Regions from separate parts of the Rufibacter sp. DG15C genome, predicted to be linked through region 2. Evidence: riboswitches for the same ligand, from Rfam matches in the RefSeq annotation. Region 2 holds a riboswitch; the other holds the start of a gene.
What was found. A riboswitch is a leader RNA that binds a small molecule or an ion and turns the genes downstream of it on or off. The one in region 2 is predicted to bind S-adenosylmethionine.

Region 1 (3,411 bases), 1.0 Mb from region 2:
GGCATGGCATACCCAGATGACGTTGTCACGGGACTCATTGAGCGTGCCCCAGGTCGTATAGAAAAGTTGGAAGCCGGGCAGATGCCGCCCAGACTCCAACTCAAAGGGTTCCTTGTATTCAAAAACTCTTCCTTTCAACATGGTTCTCTTAATTAAGCGCCTCGGCGACCGGACGAGCCAATTTCACCTTGGCAAACGCCTGTTCAAAATCTGCTTGAATGTCATCAATGTGCTCAATGCCCACTGACACGCGCAAGAGCGTTGGGTTCACTCCCGCAGATAGTTGCTCCTCTTCTGAGAGCTGTTGATGGGTGGTAGAGGCGGGATGGATGATGAGCGTCTTGGCATCGCCTACGTTGGCCAGATGGCTCACCAGTTCCAGGTTGTTCACGAAGATTTCAGCCTCTTCCTTGCCGCCCTTCAAATTGAAGCTCAAGACCCCGCCAAAGCCGCGTTTGAGGTAGCGTTTGGCCAAGTGGTGGTAAGGGCTGGAAGACAGGCCCGGATAGTTCACGCTTTCCACGGCCGGGTGTTCTTCCAGCCACTGGGCCAGGGCCAGGGCGTTCTGCACCGTCCGGTCCACGCGCAGGGAGAGCGTCTCCAGGCCTTGCAGTAATTGGAAGGAGTTAAACGGGCTGATGGCTGGACCGAAATCTCGCAAACCTTCTACTCTGGCCCTGATGGCGAAGGCAATGTTCCCAAACGGGCCGTCGGCACCGAACACCTCCCAGAAGTTGAGTCCGTGGTAACCTTCTGACGGCTCACTGAACTGCGGAAACTTGCCGTTACCCCAGTTGAAGTTTCCACCGTCTACAATCACGCCGCCCACGCTGGTGCCGTGCCCGCCAATCCATTTGGTAGCCGAAGCCACGACCACGTTGGCGCCGTGCTCCAGCGGCCTAAACAGGTAACCGCCCGCGCCGAAGGTGTTGTCAACTACTAATGGAAGCTTGTGCCCTAGAGCCACCGCAGCAATAGCCTCAAAGTCTGGAACGTTAAAGCGCGGGTTACCAATGGTCTCCAGGTAGAAGGCCTTGGTATTTTCATCCACCAGTTTGGCAAAAGAGGCTGGCTCGTCATTTTTAGTAAAGCGCACCTCTATGCCCAGGCGTTTGAAAGCCACCTTGAATTGGTTGTAAGAACCGCCGTACAGGTTGCTGGAGGCAATAAAGTTGTCGCCGGCCTGCAGGATGTTGGTTAATGCAATGAACTGGGCCGCCTGACCAGACCCGACTGCTACAGCAGCCACGCCCCCTTCCAGTGCAGCAATGCGTTTCTCAAACACATCGGTGGTGGGGTTCATGATGCGGGTGTAGATATTGCCAAACTCCTTTAAGGCGAACAAATTAGCGCCGTGGGCCGCGTTCTCAAACACGTAAGAGGTAGTCTGATAGATAGGAACCGCTCTGGAGCGGGTGGTAGCGTCTATTTCTTGGCCAGCGTGTAGCTGAAGGGTATCAAAATGGTAGGATAAGGACATGGGAATTCCAGGTTACAATTTAAAATTGAACAAAAACAAGACAGGAGGCTAAATATGGACGCGCAGAACCAGTTGGCTACGCGCGGTTAGCCCTGAAAACAAGAAGGAGAAAAAGCTGGATTAGCGGCAACAACAGCAACAATAACCCAGCACGGGCATTCGCTGCTGATTAGGCAAGAAAGTGAGGATTGCAGACACAAGGGTCTGGGTGGACACTTGAAAGTGCTCTGCTGTGATTTGACGAATGGTTTGGAATTGCTTTTCCATCATTGTATCAATTTATATTCCCCAGCGCACTATGCGGTTGGGTTCAGGAATTAGCACCTTACACCAAGGTAGGTTGCTAGAGCTTCACAGAGCCTGTCTCTCCACTCTTCTTTATAAATCAACTACCGGAATAATTGACTTGATGACGCAAATGTATAGACGAATTGGACAAAAACAAAAATTCGTCTATTTTTTTCTTTTTTTCTCTACGCAGGTTTGTGCACTTTCGTTTTCGGCTTCTTTTCTGGAAAACAGGCCAAAAACGGAAACCGCTTTTTCTGCTTGCCCCCTTCGCATCCTTTTCTAACTTTGCCTCCTTAAGCCCACGCCATGCAAGCGCTCAAAGAAACCAATTTCCATTTTCCGCAGCAGACCGGCTTCTACCGGGGCAAGGTGCGGGACGTCTATTACTTTCAAGACAAGCTGGCCCTGGTGGCCACCGACCGCATCTCTGCCTTTGACGTGGTTCTGCCCAGAGCCATTCCTTATAAAGGACAGGTCTTAAATCAGATTGCCGCCAAATTCCTGGAAGCTACCAAAGACGTAGTGCCCAACTGGGTCATCAGTCATCCGGCACCCAACGTGACCATTGGCAAGCAATGTGAGACTTATAAAGTGGAGATGGTAATACGCGGGTATCTGGCCGGCCATGCCTGGCGCGAGTACAGCGCCGGCAAGCGTACGGTGTGCGGCGTTTCTATGCCCGAAGGCTTGAAAGAGAACGACAGACTGCCTGCGCCCATCATCACCCCCACTACCAAAGCTGCCGAAGGCCACGACGAGGACATCTCTAGAGAGGAAATCATCCGCCAAGGCATAGTCTCTGAAGAAGAGTACCAACAATTGGAAGTTTACACCAGGGCGCTATTTCAAAAAGGCACCGAGTTGGCGGCTGAGCGAGGCTTGATTTTGGTGGACACTAAATATGAGTTCGGGAAGGCAGACGGGGTCATCTATGTGATAGATGAAATACACACCCCAGATTCTTCAAGGTTCTTTTACTCAGAGGGTTACCAAGAGAGACAAGATGCCAACCAGCCGCAACGGCAACTTTCTAAAGAATTTGTACGTCAATGGCTGATAGAACAAGGTTTCCAAGGGAAGGACGGCCAGCAGGTGCCCGAGATGACCGATGAGAAGGTGTCCGAAATATCCCAGCGTTACATTGAATTATACGAGCAAGTCCTAGGCGAAACGTTCTCCCCCCAGCCCTACGCCCAGGACCTGGAAGCTTTGCAGAAGAGCATTGCCGCCAACATTTTTTAACCTAGTTTGTTACAGATATTCCACCAATTTTTGGTAGATTCGCACTCTAAACCTTTTTGCTGTTACTTATGAAGTACACAATTGATAAAAAAGAGAATTATACCGTCATCACGATAGATGAAAAGAAGCTTGACACCACGATCGCGCCAGATCTGAAGTCAGAGTTTGTGAAATTGAACGCAGAAGGTATAACTAATTTGATCCTAGATCTTACCAACGTAAAATATACAGATTCATCAGGGCTTTCTTCTATCCTGATTGCTAACCGTCTTTGCAACTCTTCTGGAGGAGTATTGATCTTGACTGGCTTGCAGGAGCACGTAATGAAGTTGATCACTATCTCTAAGTTAGAGTCTGTGTTGAACATCTTGCCTACGGTAGAAGAAGGTATTGACCGT
Region 2 (3,411 bases):
TTCCACTTCAGGTAGATGCCAGGTCCCTGCCCTTCCCGAAGGAGTTTTTTGACGTGGTTTTGGTGATAGATTCTTACACCTACTTTGGCACCGATGACAAATACCTGCCCTATATCTGCAAGTTCCTGAAGCCCGATGGCTACATAGGCGTGGTGGACGTGTGCTTTCTGGAGGAGATTGAAACACTGGACCAGGTGCCCGACTTTCTGCAGGAAGACTACCAGGACTACTGGTACTACATCCATTCCATTCCCTGGTGGCAGAAACTTTGGGAGAAAACCGGCTTGGTCAAAGTCACCACCGCGGAGGTGTTGCCCGCCGCTGAACTCATACGCGAGCAGTATGTGAAGGACTTTGAGGAGCATGGACAAAAAAAAGACCCGTTTGCACGAGCCCTTAAAAAAGATAAGCACCAAACAATCAGTTTCTTCCGGATTGTAGGCCAACGCACCGACAAAAATGCCTATCTGCAGTCTTACAAAAAAAGTTAACTTGCAGTCGCAAAAGTCATCTCAAACGGAGCAGACCCTGTTTTTGTCAATATTTTCTCTGTTATAGAGTAAAATAAAAAAGTGATTTTAACGCTTAATAGTTGATTGCCTACCAACGGTAGGGATAGACGATATTGTAGGTTTGGAATATCACATAGCGGAAATTCTTGTTACTGGCAGCCATCAATTTATGCCATTTTTGGATGTCTACCGGGACGGTTTTTTCTTGTTTCCTGACGGCGCACTAACCGTGAGGCACATCAACTGATGCTTCCCCGAACCTACTTGAAAAGCCTGCCTCGCGCAGGCTTTTTCATTTTCTAAGATTTTCATTTTTGGGCTGTTTTCTGGGAATTAGGCGGAAAACGGTTTTGATTGTCGATTGCTGGTTGTTGGTTGATGTCTCCCTCTGCTGAATCCCGCAGTTGTTGGTGTTATCGCCAACGACCCAGACTGCCTCTCCTCCTGTATACCTTATGGACTTCCGTTGGCTATGCCTGAGCAATGCCGCTTCATCCGGTGCCCTTATGCCCTTCGTTGCATCATATCCGCCAAGCGCTCGCGGCCGCGGGGCCCCGTCTTCCCACCTCGCGCTGTACCAGCTTGCCTCTTTTGCATATTTACTTCCTTGAATTAGCTGACCGGTATCGCTTTCTAGTGACCGCTGTTCGGTTCAGAGGCGGCAACCTGCTTAGGCGACTCGCCGGAAAGACTGGAATGGGTGCCAGTAGTAGAAGCCTTTGCTAGTAGTGATTCCCCCCTTGAGGGGGGCGAAGGGGGGTGTTTACACGAGCAGAGAAAATCCTCCTAAGCCAATACACAAGACCTCCCAATGTGCAGAACTCTTCCGAGTAGCACTACGCAAAGTTCATTTTTAGCCCCTTTTCCAGAAAACAGCCCAAAAACGAAAATCCCCAACTCAAGACTCAGGACTCTCGACTCAGTATATACTATTTGGAGAATGCGCGTTTGCAGACTACCTTTGTAGCACTTATCCAGAAAGACGGAGGGATTAGGCCCTGTGATGTCTTAGCAACCCAATTCAGTTGGGTGCTACTTCCTACCCAGTTCGCGTAGCGTGCTGGGGGAGATGAGTGACGGAATTTCCTGCACGCCTGCCCGCCACTTTTCCTCTGCCCTTTCTGTATACGTAACCATACCCAGGTGAACCCAGAAAGCCATGACGCGCATAGAGGAAGAAGTACAAAAACGAATTTTAGTCTTAGACGGTGCCATGGGCACCATGATTCAACGCTATAACCTCCAAGAAGAGGATTACCGCGGCGAGCGCTTTAAAAACCACCCTACCGATGTGAAGGGCAACAACGATTTGCTCTCCCTCACGCAGCCGCACATCATCAAAGAAATCCATAGCCAGTACTTTGAGGCCGGCGCAGACATTGCCGAGACCAACACCTTCAGCGGCACCTCCATTGCCATGGCCGATTACCAGATGGAGGATTTGGTCTATGAACTAAATTTCGAATCTGCGCGCATCGCCCGCGAGGCTGCCGATGAGTGGACCGCCAAGACGCCAGACAAACCGCGCTTCGTGGCCGGGGCCATGGGCCCCACCAACCGTACCGCCTCTCTCTCGCCTGATGTGAACAACCCAGGATTTAGAGCTATTACTTTTGATGAATTGGTAGACGCCTACACCGAGCAGATTAAAGGCTTGGTAGACGGCGGCGTGGATGTGCTGTTGGTGGAAACCATCTTTGACACACTCAACGCCAAGGCAGCTTTGTTCGCCATTGACCAATATAGCCAGCAGACGGGCAAGCGCCTGCCTATTATGGTATCCGGCACTATTACAGACGCCAGCGGCCGAACCTTGTCGGGGCAGACGGTAGAGGCGTTCTTGTACTCGGTGTCGCACATGACATTGTTGAGCGTTGGCTTTAACTGTGCCCTGGGCGCGAAGCAGTTGCGCCCGCATTTGCAGTCTTTGGATAAGGCCTCTAAGTTCAGAATAAGCGCGTACCCGAATGCCGGTTTGCCAAACGCTTTTGGCGCCTATGACGAGACGCCTGAGCAGATGGGTGAGCATATACGGGATTATTTAGAGAACAACTTCGTGAACATTGTGGGTGGTTGTTGTGGCACTACGCCGCCGCACATCAAAGTCATTGCCCAGATTGCCCAGGAATTCTATCCGCGTCCCCTCCCAGAATTACCGGCCGTTCCTACCTATTCCGGCCTTGAGCCACTAACGGTGTTTGAAGGCTCCAACTTCGTCAACATCGGTGAGCGCACCAACGTCACCGGCTCCAAGAAATTCGCCCGCCTCATTTTAAATGGGGAGTTTGAAGAAGCCCTGGCCATTGCCCGCCAACAGGTAGAGAACGGTGCCCAAATCATAGACGTGAACATGGACGAAGGCCTGCTGGACTCAGAAGCCGCCATGACCACCTTCCTCAACCTCATCGCCTCAGAACCAGACATTGCGCGCGTGCCCATCATGATTGACTCCTCTAAATGGAGCGTGATTGAGGCTGGTTTGAAGTGTGTGCAGGGTAAGGCTATTGTCAACTCCATCTCCCTTAAAGAAGGCGAAGAGAAATTCAAGGAAGTGGCCCGCAAGGTGCGCAGTTACGGAGCCGCGGTGGTGGTGATGGCGTTTGACGAACAAGGCCAGGCCGACAACTACGAGCGTCGCATCCAAATCTGCCAACGTGCTTATAACATCCTGACCAAAGAAGTAGGCTTCCCGCCCCAGGACATCATCTTTGACCCCAACATCTTGACGGTGGCCACGGGCATGGAAGAGCACAACAACTACGCCGTAGACTTCATCAATGCCACCCGCTGGATTAAAGAAAACCTACCGGGCTGTAAAGTGAGCGGCGGCGTGAGTAACATCTCCTTCTCGTTCAGGGGCAATGACCCCGTGCGTGAGGCCATGCACTCTGTCTTCCTG

Region 1: linked by a shared signal. The riboswitch ahead of TH61_RS16695 (O-acetylhomoserine aminocarboxypropyltransferase/cysteine synthase family protein) and the one ahead of metH (methionine synthase) in region 2 are both predicted to bind S-adenosylmethionine.

Annotation. Positions count from the first base shown of each region.
Region 1 is NZ_CP010776.1:3,896,362-3,899,772, forward strand. Features, by position in the region: gene metX (homoserine O-acetyltransferase) at 1-141, opposite strand, end outside; gene TH61_RS16695 (O-acetylhomoserine aminocarboxypropyltransferase/cysteine synthase family protein) at 149-1,480, opposite strand; SAM riboswitch class I at 1,757-1,867, opposite strand; gene TH61_RS16700 (phosphoribosylaminoimidazolesuccinocarboxamide synthase) at 2,078-3,013, shown strand; gene TH61_RS16705 (STAS domain-containing protein) at 3,082-3,411, shown strand, end outside.
Region 2 is NZ_CP010776.1:766,805-770,215, forward strand. Features, by position in the region: gene TH61_RS03205 (cyclopropane-fatty-acyl-phospholipid synthase family protein) at 1-491, shown strand, start outside; SAM riboswitch class I at 1,480-1,588, shown strand; gene metH (methionine synthase) at 1,672-3,411, shown strand, end outside.